Regions from separate parts of the Pseudonocardia yunnanensis genome, predicted to be linked through region 2. Evidence: riboswitches for the same ligand, from Rfam matches in the RefSeq annotation. Region 2 holds a riboswitch; the other holds the start of a gene.
What was found. A riboswitch is a leader RNA that binds a small molecule or an ion and turns the genes downstream of it on or off. The one in region 2 is predicted to bind S-adenosylmethionine.
Positions count from the first base shown of each region.

Region 1: it holds a riboswitch for S-adenosylmethionine, as region 2 does, so the genes downstream of both, ABD743_RS43825 (aminotransferase class V-fold PLP-dependent enzyme) here and thrC (threonine synthase) in region 2, are expected to answer to the same signal.

Region 1 covers NZ_BAAAUS010000068.1:26,468-33,437, forward strand. Annotated here, with positions in the region: gene ABD743_RS43810 (MFS transporter) at 1-41, opposite strand, end outside; gene ABD743_RS43815 (alpha/beta hydrolase family protein) at 194-1,570, shown strand; gene ABD743_RS43820 (aminotransferase class V-fold PLP-dependent enzyme) at 1,570-3,078, shown strand; SAM riboswitch class IV at 3,169-3,284, shown strand; gene ABD743_RS43825 (aminotransferase class V-fold PLP-dependent enzyme) at 3,319-4,692, shown strand; gene ABD743_RS43830 (methionyl-tRNA formyltransferase) at 4,781-5,737, shown strand; gene ABD743_RS43835 (HAD family hydrolase) at 5,780-6,157, shown strand; gene ABD743_RS43840 (DUF6343 family protein) at 6,154-6,441, opposite strand; gene ABD743_RS43845 (ATP-binding protein) at 6,473-6,970, opposite strand, start outside.
Region 2 covers NZ_BAAAUS010000039.1:123,746-130,715, reverse strand. Annotated here, with positions in the region: gene ABD743_RS32775 (GGDEF domain-containing protein) at 1-1,679, shown strand, start outside; gene ABD743_RS32770 (alpha/beta fold hydrolase) at 1,698-2,450, opposite strand; gene rpsT (30S ribosomal protein S20) at 2,611-2,871, shown strand; gene holA (DNA polymerase III subunit delta) at 2,962-3,939, opposite strand; SAM riboswitch class I at 4,067-4,183, shown strand; gene thrC (threonine synthase) at 4,192-5,463, shown strand; gene ABD743_RS32750 (MFS transporter) at 6,594-6,970, shown strand, end outside.

The DNA.
Region 1 (6,970 bases), on a different contig from region 2:
CTCCCTCGCTCCCCCACACTGGGGCGCACCTCCGTGGTCACCCGACGACCATCGTCCGTCACGGCCGCTCACGCTGCATCGAACCGGGGTGAGAACGGTCACTACCGACCTTCCGGCCGAGACACACGTAGGGGTGCGAACGACACCTCCGCGCCGGTCAAGGGCCCCAAAACCGACTCACTACGGTGTGCCAATGCGACGGACGATCTTCGGGCTCATCGCGCTGCTGCTCCTGAGCGCGTGCACTGGACCGGGAGCTGACACACCGCGGGATCTCAGCGGCGACTGGCACGGCAGCATCAACACCCCGGGGATCCCCCTGCAGATCGGCGTGCGCATCGCCGGCACCACCGGCACCTTCGACCTCCCGGCCCAGGGGCTTCGTGCGCTCGCGTTGAAGGACGTGCGCCTCGACGGCGACGCCGTCACGTTCCACCTGCCCGACGTCCCGGGCGGCGCCACCTTCGACGGCACCCTGAACCAGGACGGCACGATCGCCGGGAGCTACAGCCAAGGCGGGCAGACCGCCCCGTTCACGCTGACCGCAGGCGCGCTGCCCGATGTCGGGCGACCGCAGGAGCCGCAGCCGCCCTTCCCCTACCGCAGCGAGGACGTGACGTACCCGAGCGGTCCGCTGACCATGGCCGGGACGCTGACCGTCCCCGAGGGGGACGGACCGTTCCCCGCGGTCATGCTGATCACCGGCAGCGGCGCGCAGGACCGCGACGAGACCATCGCGGGGCACAAGCCGTTCCTGGTGCTCGCCGACACGCTCACGCGCACCGGCTACGCCGTGCTCCGCGTGGACGATCGCGGCGTCGGGGGCTCGAGCGGCGATCCCCAGCAGGCGAGCTACGACGACCTCACCAGCGACACTCTGGCCGGGCTCGCGTTCCTGAAGGGCCGCACCGAGATCGACCCCGCGAAGATCGGGCTGCTCGGCCACAGCGAGGGCGGCTACCTCGCGCCGCTCGTCGCCCAGAAGGCCGGCGCGGGCGGGGTAGCGTTCGTCGTGCTCATGGCTGCCCCGGCCGTCACCGGGGAGGAGGTGCTCGTCCTGCAGAACCGGTTGCTCTTCCAACAGGCCGGCGCGCCCCCGGAGCAGGTCCAGGCCCAGATCGACTACGTGCGCAAACTCAGTGGGCTGCTGCGGGCGGAGGACTACGACGCCGCCCGGCAGCTCTCCCGCGACCGCATCGCCCAGCAGACCTCGGCGCTGCCCGAGGATCAGCGTCCGAGCGCCGAGGAGCTCGAGGCCCAGCTGCCGGCAACCCCCGCGTACCGCGCTGTGCTCACCTACGACCCCGCGCCGGCCCTGCGGGCGCTGCAGGTGCCGGTGCTCGCCATCTTCGGCGCAAAGGACCTCCAGGTGCCACCGACCCAGAGTGAACCCGCGCTGCGCACGCTGCTCGCCGGCAAACCGGACGTGACGATCCGCACCTTCGCCGAGCTCAACCATCTGATGCAGCCCGCCACCACGGGCGCCATCACCGAGTACCCGACGATCGATACGACGATCGACCCCGAGGTGCTCAACCTGGTCACCAACTGGATGAGCGAGAGGTTCTGATGCCCGACGTCGACCCTGAGGAGTTCCGCAGGCTCGGTCACGCCGTCGTCGACTGGATCGCGGACTACCGTGCCGGCGTCGCCGGCCGGCCCGTGTTGCCCGACGTCCAGCCGGGGTGGGTGCGCGAGCAGCTGACGCCCACGCTGCTGTCCGCCGGCCTGCCCGAGGAGCCGCAGCCGCTCTCCAGCCTGCTCGACGAGATCGACCGGGTGGTCGTGCCGGCCACCACCCACTGGCAGCACCCCGGCTTCTTCGGCTACTTCCCGGCCAACGCCTCGCTGCACTCGCTGCTCGGCGACATGCTCTCCACCGGCCTCGGCGTGCAGGGGATGCTCTGGGCCACCTCGCCCGCAGCCACCGAGGTGGAGCAGGTGCTGCTCGACGCCATGGCGGGAGCGCTCGGGCTGGACCCTGTCTTCACGTTCGCGGGCGGCGGGGGCGGGTCGATCCAGGACTCCGCGTCCTCGGCGGCACTGGTGGCGCTGCTCGCGGCCCTGCACCGCAGCAACCCGGACTGGCGGGAGCGCGGCGTCGACGGCACGGAGCGCGTCTACACCACCGCCGAGACGCACTCCGCGCTCGCGAAGGCCGTGCGGGTCGTCGGGCTGGGCAAACAAGCGCTGCGGATCATCGAGCCGTCGCCGGGCTCGCTCGCGATGTCACCAGACGCCCTGGCCGCCGCGCTCCGGGCCGACTCCGAGGCGGGGCTGCGGCCGGTTCTGGTCTGCGCCACCATCGGCACGACGGGCACGGGCGCGATCGACCCGGTGCGGGAGATCGCGCATGCGGCGGCCGAGCACGGGGTCTGGGTGCACGTCGACGCCGCGTGGGCGGGCGTGGCAGCGCTGTGTCCGGAACTGCGCCACCTGCTCGACGGCGTCGAACTCGTCGACTCGTTCTGCACGAACGCCCACAAATGGCTGCTCACGGCGTTCGACGCGTCGCTGTTCTGGGTGCGGGACGCCACCGCACTCCCGGCCGCGCTCTCGATCACTCCCGAGTTCCTGCGCAACGCCGCCTCGGAGTCCGGGTTCGTCGTGGACTACCGCGACTGGCAGGTGCCGCTCGGTCGCCGCTTCCGTGCATTGAAGCTGTGGGCGGTCGTGCACGGCCACGGGCTGTCCGGGCTGCGGGCGCACATCCGCTCGCACATCGCACTCGCCGAGAAGCTCGCCGGCCGGGTGCGCGAGGATCCCGCGTTCGAGCTCGCGGCCGAGCCGGCGCTGGCACTGGTGTGCCTGCGCGTCGTCACGAGCCACGGGCCGGAGGCGGACGACCGCGCCACCCGCACCGTGCTCGAGCGCGTCAACGCCTCGGGCAGCGCATTCCTCACCCACACCACGGTCGGCGGCCGCTATGTCATCCGGGTCGCCATCGGATCGCTGCTCACGGAGTCCTCGCACGTCGACGCGTTGTGGGAGTCACTTCGCGAGGAGGCGGCGAAGGTCATCGCGAACGATCCCGACGATCGTCCCGATTTCGGCTCCTCCCGCTCGACGCACGTGTAGCGGGCCGCGTCCCCGTTGCCGCCACCCTCCCTGTGGTGGCGGCAACGGCCGCTTGACGATCGATCGAACGCCGACGTAGCGTCAGCGACAGGTCATGAGTGCCAGCACCAAGCCCCGGCTCGCTGGCCGGCAACCCTCCTCCGCGGTGGGGTGCTCCGGGTGACGACCAGGCCGCCGGGCGGGGTGCCCGGTGGCAAGCGCGGACCCGCCTGCGTTGCCGGGTCCCCTCATGAGGAGACCGTGTTGTCGCTCGTTCTTGCTCCATCCGATGTCTCGTCCGCCACGTCACGCGAGCTTCCCCCGGTGGTGGGCCACGACCTCCGGGTGCCACTGGTCACGGGTGGGAACGTGGCGTACGCCAACCTCGATCTCGCCGCCAGCGCGCCGGCTCTGCGCTCCGTGGCCGACCACGTCGCCGAGTTGCTGCCCTACTACGCGTCGGTCCACCGCGGCGCGGGCTACGCCTCCCAGGTCAGCACCGCCCTTCTGGAAGCCGCGCGCGCCACGGTCGGCGAGTTCGTCGGCGCCCGGCCCGAGGACGACGTGGTGGTGTTCACCCGCAACACCACCGACTCGCTGAACCTGCTCGCCGGGTGCGTGCCGGGCACCGTCCTGTGCCTGGACGTGGAGCACCACGCGAACCTGCTGCCGTGGCAGACCGGCGCCCACCAGGTGCTGGGGGCCGCCGACACCGTGGAGGAGACCCTCGCCGGCCTCGAGGCCGCCCTTGCATCGACTTCCGTGGCCCTGCTGGCGGTGACGGGCGCATCCAACGTCACCGGTGAGGTCTTGCCTCTGGGCCGGATCGTCGAGATCGCCCACCGGTGGGGCGCCCGGGTGGTGGTGGACGCCGCCCAGCTCGCGCCGCACCGCAGCATCGACATCGCGGCCACCGACATCGACTACGTGGCCCTGTCCGGCCACAAGCTCTACGCCCCCTACGGCGCGGGCGTGATCGTCGGCCGGCGTGACTGGCTCGACGTGGGCACGCCTTATCTCGCGGGTGGTGGCGCGGTGCGGGAGGTCGAGGTGGACCACACGATCTGGGCCGCCGCCCCGCACCGCCACGAGGGCGGCACGCCGAACGTGCTCGGCGCTGCGGCGCTCGCACAGGCCTGCCGCACGCTCGCCCCGGTGCTCGACGGCGCGGCGCTCGCGCACGAGCGCGCGCTCTCGGACCGGCTCGCGGCGGGTCTCGCCACCGTGCCGGACGTGCGGACGCTGCGGATCTGGTCGGACAGCACCGAACGCGTCGCCGTGCAGAGCTTCTCCCTCCCGGCGCAGCATCCGTCGGGACGGGTGGCCGCCTACCTCTCCGCCGAGCACGGGATCGGTGTCCGGGACGGCCGCTTCTGCGCCCATCCACTGCTGCTCAGGCTTTGTGGGGAGAACGGCGAGGCGCTGCGCGCGAGCATCGGGATCGGCACCACGGAGGAACACGTGGACCGGCTCGTGGAGGCGCTGCGACAGCTCGTCACGCAGGGCCCGCGCTGGACCTACGGACGTGTCGACGGGCGGTGGGTGCCGACCCCCGACCCGCGCGACCACGATCCCCTCGGGATCGTGGGCGACCTGGCTCTCGGCACAGGGGCCTCCGCCTGCAGTTCGGATTGATCATCCGGTCCGATTGATGTTGGACAGGCAAACCTAACAAGCAGCTATCCTCCTTTTCGATCACACATCGGGCGGGGAGGAGTGCTGCATGCGCGTCGTCGTGTTCGGCTACATGACGTGGGGCCATCGGACGTTGGACGCGGTACTCGCGGCCGGGCACGAGGTCCCCGTGGTCATCACACACCCGGAGAGCGACAACCCGTACGAGACGATCTTCAACGACTCAGTGGCCGAGCTCGCGGCCAAGCACGGCGTCCCCGTGCTGGTGCGCACCCGGGCCGACGACGCTGAGGTGGCGGAGCGGATACGCGCCGCTGCCGCCGACGTGATGGTCGTGGCGAACTGGCGCACGTGGCTGCCACCCGCCGTCTTCTCCCTCCCCCGGCTCGGCACGCTCAACGTGCACGACGCCCTGTTGCCCGCCTACGCGGGCTTCGCGCCGCTCAACTGGGCGGTGATCAACGGGGAGCCGGAGGTCGGGGTCACCGCCCACATGATGGACGGCGACTTCGACGCGGGCGACATCGTGCTGCAGCGCGCCACCCCGGTCGGCGACGAGGACACGATCGTCGAGCTGTTCGACCGCACTCTGGCCATGTTCGGGCCGATCACCGTGGACGCACTCGAACTCCTGGCCTCGGGTCGCACCGACTGGGAGCCGCAGGACCGCAGCCGGGCGAGCTACTTCCACCGGCGCAGCGAGGAGGACAACCGGATCGACTGGAGCTGGCCTGCCCGGGACATCGCCAACCTGGTGCGCGCGCAGGTCGACCCCTATCCCAACGCCTACTGCTTCCACGGCTCGACCAGGCTGCGGGTGCTCGCCGCCGGCGTCACCGACACGCCCTACGGCGGCACGCCCGGACGCATCTTCATCCGTGACGGCGCCGGTGGCGTGGTGGTCGTGGCCGGGGCCGACGCCCGCCGCGGCCGCAACGCGGGTCTCGTGATCCGCCGCGTCCGCACCGACGACGGCCGGGAGCACGCGGCCACGGAGTACTTCACGCGGATGGGCGGCTACCTCACCTCGCACCCCACCGCCTGACTCCCTGCGGCGGCGCCGGCCGCCCGGCCACCACCCCGCGAGGTGCGCGAACGCGGCTTCCGGATCGCCCTGGCCAGCTCGGGCAAACAGGAGCACGTCGAGCACTACCTCAGCCTCTTCAACGGCAAGGAGCTCGCCGACGCCTGGACCACCTCAGACGACGTGCGACGCACCAAGCCGGCGCCCGACCTGCTGGAGGCAGCTCTGCGAGCGGTCCACGGAACCGCTGGCGTGCTGGTCGGCGACTCGGTGTGGGACTTCCGTGCCGCGGCGGCGCTCGGCACACCGGGCTACGCCGTGCGCAGCGGCGGGTTCTCCGTGGAGGAGCTGTGCGCGGCCGGCGCCAAGGACGTGTTCGACTCGCCCGAGGACCTGCTGCAGCGTCTCGACGAGACGCTGCTCGCCGGACGGCGTCGCTAGCCGGGCTCGCCCCGGCGCTTGCGGTACAGCACCACACCCAGGTCGACGAGGGCGATCACAGCGATCACCACCATCACCCAGCCCAGTACCGGCAGCCCGGCGGCGAAGCCCAGCCACGCTGCACCCGCCGCGAACGCAACACCGAACGTGGCGAGCACCGCGCGCAGTGTCAGTGCACTGCGCGCGGGCGCGGCACCGCCGTACCCGGAGGTCGGGTCGTGGTACCCGGGCATCCCGCGTTCGTAGTCGGAACGCTTCCGGCGACCTGGATCCTCGCTGGCCATGCGCACGGGGTACCCCGCGCGCATGAGCGCCTCACGGACTGCCGTGCTCGGTTTCGTCCGGCAGCTGGTGCTTCGGTGACCCCGGATCGGCCTGTGCTGCGGCGCCCTGTCGTGCCGAGTCCTCCGGTGCGGCGATCCGGTGACGGAGCAGCACCCGGCTTCCGCGGCCGTCGAAATGGATGAGGACCGACTCCGACATCCTGCTCATCAGCGGGATGCCGTGGCCGCCATGTGTGGGCTCCTCCACGGGCGGGCGCCAACTGCCGTGATCGACCACCTCGATGCTGAGCGTGCCCGGCTCGGTCCAGAGGGTCAGCTCGACGGCGCCGGACTCCTCGGGCCCATAGGCGTGCCGCACCGCGTTGGCCGCCGCCTCGTCGACGGCGAGCACGACGTCGGCCACTTCGTCCTCGGTCAGCGCCAGCGGGGCAAGCCAACTCCCCAGCTCACGGCGGATCAGAACGAGCTGGTCCGGGTCGGCAGGCCAGCTCCGGTGCACGAACTCCACGTGCCCGGGGACGTCCTGATC
Region 2 (6,970 bases):
ACCGCCCGTCCACGGTGGTGTCCGAGCTGCTCCGGATGTGCATCATGATCCGGATCTACGACCCCGACCTCACGACGCACGTCGAGGCGGACACCGTGCGGACAGAGGTCGAGGCGCTGCTGCAGGAGTACACGGAGCTCGCCGAGCTCGACAACGACCCCCGCAGGCTCGGCGAGGCGGCCACCCTGCGCGCACTTCGCACCGTCACCTTCTGCCAGGGGGAGAACGCCCTCGCCGACACCGCAGCGGCGCACGCCATCCTCACCGACCTCACCTCCCCGATGCCGGGCGAGGATCCGAAGGAATGGTCGCGCCTGCTGTCGCGGAGCCTCAACGGGCTGGTGCTCGTGCTCCTCAAGCTCGGCTCGCACGAGCTGGCCGACGAGGTCTCTCAACGGGGGATCGCGGTGGCCGAGAGCGGCGGGGCTCCGACGATGGACCGCCTCATCCACCAGCTCAACCGCGTGCGGCTGCAGTTGTCCTGGGCGTTGCGCCTCGAGCGCGGAGGACGGGACGCGGCCGCATCCACCCGTTTCGTCGGGGCCGCACAGGCCGCTCACGCCGCTGCGTTGCTCTGGGGCCCCGCGCACGGAATTCACGACGACGGGTCGGCGGCCATCGCTGGATGCTCGATCCTCAGCACCGCCTACGCCCTGAAGCAGCCGACCCCCGACCAGATCGACCTGCTCGTCTCGCTGGAGCGGACCACCCACTTCACCGAGGACCGCATGATGCTCGCCATCGCCACGGCGCGCTGTCTGCTGGCCGCCGGCAGGCCCGCCGCCGCGGCCGCGGCGCTCGCGCCGCTGCAGACGGAGCTGCGCATCTCCACCCCGGATGCGGTGCTCTCCCTCGCCCTGCACCGCGAGTTCGCGAAGATGGACGGCCTCGCCCACGGTGCGCCCCGGCGGCCCGACGCCCTCGCCCGCTACGCCGAGGCCCTGGAGTCCGAGCTCTGGGCGCTGCGCGAGGCGCGGCTCACGGCCCTGCGCAGCCACTCCGAGCACCACCGGCTCGCACTCGAACACGGCGCAGTGGCCGCGCAGGCGCTGCAAGATCCGCTCACCGGGCTGCCCAACCGACGTGCGCTGGACCTGCGGCTCGCCGAGGCCGTGACCACGCCGTCCGCCCAACCGTGCGCCGTCGCCCTGATCGACCTCGACCGGTTCAAGGACGTCAACGACGACCGCTCGCACGCCGCGGGTGACGCCGTTCTGCGCGAGGTGGCGACGTGCCTGCGCACGATCCTGCGCTCCCACGACCTGGTGGCCCGCTACGGCGGCGACGAGTTCGTCGTCGTCATGCCGGCCACCCCACCCGCGGAGGCTCGAGCGGCGCTGCAGCGTGCCGCCGACGCCGTGGCGGCGCTGCCGGTCGAGGTCGCCGCCGGCGTCACGATGTCGGTCGGCGTGGTGCGCGCCCCGCTGGACGGCGACCCCGCTGCGGCGCTCGCGGCCGCGGACGCCGCGATGTACCGGGCCAAGCACGCAGGCGGCAACACCGTCGTGTCCGGTGCGGTCGCCCCGGCCGCAGCCACCGCGGCGGAGTCCGGGCCCGTCCACTCCAAGCGCGTCATGTCCACCCTGACGTCAACGTCCGTGTCGTCGAACTCGGCGACACCGGCGACGGTCACCTCGCGAGTGGGAAGGCCGAGCGCAGCTTCCGTCCCGTCCGACTAGCCGACACGCGCCCACGGGTCACAGGGACTCCCAGAACTCGGTGAGCACGGCCGCGCCCCGGTCGGGATCCTGGGTCATCCACCAGTGTCCGAGCCCGTCGAGCATCCCCACGCGAGCCCCCGCCCGAGCAGCGGCGCGTCGGCGTTGCTCGTCGGTACCCACGAAGTGATCTTCGGTGGCGATCAGAGCGAGCCCCGGGCGCGCTGCTGCATCCGGCAGCCGCGCGCCGAGGTCGCGGAGCACCGGCTGGGCGGCCGAGCGGTAGAGCGCCAGGATGCACCGCCCCATCACGGCGTCGAAGCCGGGAGCGACGCGCTGCGCCACCCCCGCGTCCATGCCGAGGGCGACCAGGCCTTCCGCGGCCTGCTCGTCGGAAATGGCGAGGCGAGCCTCGATCGCCTCCTCGCCCTTGCCGGGCGCCTGCCAGATCTGCGCGAGGTCGTGCCACACGTAGTCGGGGTCATAGATGCCGACGACGTCCGAGCACCAGCTGCGCAGCAGGTCGGGACGGCTCATCGCGACGTTGAGCACGTGGCCGCCGCCCCAGTCGTGACCGACCAGGTCGACCGGTTCCCCGATCCTCTCCAGCTCGGCCACCAGCCAGTCGCGGTACTCGTCGACGCTCGCCGTCCACCCGTCCGGCACCGGAGCGCCGAAGCCTGGCGGCGACAACCGCACCTGGTCTGTCCGACCGCGGGCGGCGAGCCGCTCGCTCAGCAGGTCCCAGATTGCCTCGGTCTCGGGGTTGCCATGCACCAGAACCACAGTCACGCACGTAGCCTAGGCGTCACTCTCGGTGCGGGGACCCGGGCCGATTTCCGCCTGGTCGTCGCCGGGCTGTAGCATGGATCGCTGAGCGCCCGGCGTGAACGCACGATCCCCGCCGCCGGTGCGGACCGGAACAAGGCGAAGAAGAACTCGAGGCATTCGCGTGGCCAACATCAAGTCCCAGATCAAGCGGGTCAAGACCAACGAGAAGCGCCGCCAGCGCAACAAGTCGGTCAAGTCCTCCGTGCGCACCGCGGTGCGGCGCTTCCGTGAGGCTGTGGAGGCCGGCGAGAACGAGAAGGCCACCGAGCTGCAGCGCGCGGCGGCCCGGGCCCTGGACAAGGCAGCCAGCAAGGGCGTCATCCACAAGAACCAGGCGGCCAACCGCAAGTCGGCGCTGTCGAAGCGCGTCGCCGCGCTCTGATCAGGCTCTCCCAACGGCGCTGCCCCCTCCGGGGCGGCGCCGTTGTGGCGTGTCCGGCGCGACTCGGACGCGCATCCCCGAGGGATGCGCTCAGCGGCTCTCGCGAGCCGCGCAGATCCGCAGCACTGCCCGTTCAAGGGCATAGCCGGCATCGGCAGCCGCGCCCTTGACGTCGGCGTTCACCTCGGCGGCGGCCTCGAAGGCCACTGCGAGCGCCTCCGGCTGCCACGCTCGAACCTGCGACTGGGCCTTGCGTATCTTCCACGGCGGCATTCCGAGCGTGCCCGCGAGCCGGTTCGGATCGCCGCGGCCTGCCGCGCCCACCTTGGCCAGCGTGCGCAGGCCGTCGGCCAGCGCGTCGGCCACCAGCACCGGCGCCACACCGAGCACCATCGCCCAACGCAGGGCCTCCAGCGCCCCGGCCCGGTCGCCCGCCATCACCTTGTCGGCCACCGTGAACCCCGACGCCTCGGCCCGCCCCCGGTGGTAGCGGCGCACCGCGTGCTCGTCCACCTTGCCGCCCGTGTCGGCCACGAGCTGGCCCACCGCGGCGGCGAGCTCCCGTAGGTCGGACCCCACCGCCTCGATGAGGACGCCCACGGCGTCGGGCGCGATCCGACCGCCGGCCCGCCGCGCCTCGGCCCGCACGAAGTCGGCCCGTTCCTCGAAGCGTGTGATCTTGTTGCACGTGGTGACGACGGCGCCGCCCTTGCGCAGCGCGTCGGCGAGCGGCTTGTTGCGCGCGCCCCCCGCATGGACCACGACCAGCACGATGCCCTCGGCCGGATCGGCGGACTGCTGGACGATCGCCGCCGCCAGATCCTTGCCCACCTCGTGGGCCGACTGCAGAACGATCACCCGGCCCTCGGCGAAGAGCGACGGGCTGAGATTGTCGGCCAGGTCGGCGGGTGTGAGATCGGCCGCCCGATACCGGCGCAGTTCGGCGCCGGGCTCGCCGATCCTGACCTCGGCCACCACCTGCTCGACGGCGCGCTCGACCAGCAGCTCCTCCTCGCCGAGGACGAGGTGCAGCGGCGCAGGTGCGGATGGCGCGGGCACGGCGTCCATGCTCGCGCACGGCACCGACAGCGCGTGAGCCGCCTCCCAGATCGTGGGCCACGGTTGGGATTCGAGTCGATCGTGTCGTAACGTGTCGGACATCCGGCGGTCCGAACCTCCGGGCACAACTTCAGATGGCTCATCCAGAGGGGCAGAGGGAACGGCCCGGCGAAGCCCCGGCAACCGGCGATGCGCGTTCACGCGTTCGATCACGGTGCCAATTCCGACCCGCACGATGCGGGAAAGATGAGGAGACTTCTCATGACCTTGACTGCCGACGCCTCGGCCACCACCTCGTACGACCTCGGGCCCGCTCGCGCCCTCTCCTGCCGCGAGTGCGGCCACCAGATCCCGCTCGCCGCGGAGTTCGCCTGCCCGCAGTGCTTCGGGCCGCTCGAGGTCGCCTACGACTTCGGCACCGTCACCCGCGAGTCCATCGAGGCCGGCCCGAAGTCGATCTGGCGCTACCGCCAGCTCCTTCCCGTGCCCTCCACCGTGCAGGAGCACCCCAACACCGAGCCCGGCCTCACCCGCCTGATCAAGGCTGACCGCCTGGGCGCCGCTCTGGGCCTGCGCAACCTGTGGGTCAAGGACGACACCGGCAACCCGACCCACTCCTTCAAGGACCGCGTGGTGGCCGTGGCGCTCGCCGCCGCACGCGAGCTGGGCTTCTCGGTGCTCGCGTGCCCGTCCACGGGCAACCTCGCCAACGCAGTGGCCGCCGCGGCGGCACGTGCCGGGTGGGACTCGGTCGTGCTCATCCCGTCGTCGCTGGAGCAGGCGAAGGTGCTCACCACCGCCGTGTACGACGGCACGCTGCTCGCGGTGGACGGCAACTACGACGACGTGAACCGGCTGGCCACCGAGCTCGCCGCCGAGCACGAGGACTGGGCGTTCGTCAACGTCAACGTGCGGCCGTACTACGCCGAGGGCTCCAAGACCCTCGGCTACGAGGTGGCCGAGCAGCTCGGATGGCGCCTGCCGCAGCAGATCGTGGTGCCCGTGGCATCGGGGTCGCAGCTGACCAAGGTGGACAAGGGCTTCACCGAGCTCGGAAAGCTGGGCCTTGTGGACGCCACGCCCTACCGCGTGTTCGGTGCGCAGGCCACGGGCTGCTCGCCGGTGGCCAAGGCGTTCGAGGACGGCCACGACGTGGTGCAGCCCGTACGCCCCGACACGATCGCCCGCTCACTCGCGATCGGCAACCCCGCCGACGGCCCCTACGTCCTCGACGCGGTGCGCCGCACCGGTGGCGCGATCGCGCACGTCAGCGACGCCGAGGTGGTGGACGCCATCCGGTTGCTCGCACGCACCGAGGGTGTCTTCGCCGAGACCGCTGGTGGAGTCACCGTGGCCACCACGAAGAAGCTGGTGGAGTCGGGCGCGCTCGACCCCGACGCCGAGACGGTACTGCTGATCACCGGCGACGGTCTCAAGACCCTCGACGCGGTGGCCGGCCAGATCGGCCCGTCGGCCACGGTGCCATCGACCAGCAAGGCCGTGCGCGAGGCCCTCGCCGAGCGCGGTCTCTGAGTCCACCGGCCGGGCCTTGGCCCCGGCCTGGTGGGACGCAGCCCCGGGGGGGGACGCATGACCCGGGGCCTGCACCCAGACAGCGCTGCGGGCCGGGAACACGGCGGAGGGATGCACGTCATGACGGGCTGCGGCGTCGAGTCGGCAACGGGCTGCTCCTGCTGAGGACCTGCAGGGGTGAGCGCACCGAGCCGCCTGCAGCCAGGCGAAGTGGAGCAGCGTCGGCCTCGGCGGGCCCGGAACGGAGAACGGTGGCTCGTCGGGCAGCAGGGTGGAGTTGGGCGTAACGCCTGGCTCAGGTGCAGGGTCGCCCACGCGAGCAGCACCGCGACCACACCGTACGCCCGCACGAAGTTCTGGACGTCGTCGTCGGCCACCGCTGGTCACCTTGCCGTGCCCGGCGCACCCGCGACACCCGGATCTCACGGCGACAGCCCCGCAGGCTGCACGGCCACCGGTTGTTCAGTGGCTTCGGTTCGGCCTCGGCCACGGACGTGGTGTGCTCGTTCACGTGCTGTTCCCGTCCAGTTCCGGCGCAGCGAATTCCATGGAGATCACGACTCTGGCCAAGAACAGCAGCGATCCACTCACGAGTGCCCGCATTCCGCTGCGCCAGGTCACCTCGCGATCCCGTTGCACGCGGCGGATCCGCAGTTCGAAATAACGGCGGACGGACTGTTCCAACTGAGCGGCCGCCTTTCATCTTCCCCGCTGAAGATCCGTCCGGCTTCGACCGACTCTTGCCGATCACAGCGCCGGTCACCACCGCGGTTCAGGCCAGAGACGCTGCCACAGAAGCACGCGTTCGGCGCGTAGCCAATGGACGACGAAGGATCCGGCCGGTCGGCCGGCTCCGCAGACGGACGGCACGACGGCACGTCCCCAGGCGTCACAAAGCAGAGCAAATCGTCCGGTTCGGCCACGGCGGACGACCGGGACACCTTCCCGAGTGTGATCCAGAACATTCAATCGCAACATTCCCGCGTCGGTAGCGTGTGTTCGCCGCAACGATTTTCATCCGACCGATCGGATTCACCCGGATCACCGAAGCCGACCGGCACAGAGGTCGATTCCGGCGCCCGGCAGAGCGTCATCCCAGCAGCGCAACACCGACGACAGAAGGGTTCGCCGTGGCCGACGGGAGTGATAAATGTGCCTGCAGTTCCGGATCCGACAGCGGAACTCCGCGCTTTCCGGATAGACACTCGCGCTCCGCGCATCAGGCCCGTCGCGCCGCCGCCGCAAGTCTCATCGGCACGACGATCGATTTCTACGACTTCTTCATCTACGGGCTGGCCGCCAGCCTGGTCTTCGCCAGCAGGTTCTTTCCGTCCTTCTCGCCCGCCGCCAGGACACTGGCATCGCTGAGCACGTTTCTCGTGGGCTTTCTGGTGCGCCCGGTCGGAGCCGTCCTGTTCGGCCACTTCGGTGACCGCATCGGGCGCAAGCGCCTGCTTGTGGTCTCCTTGGTCACTGCGGGCGGCGCGACGTTCGTGACCGGCCTGCT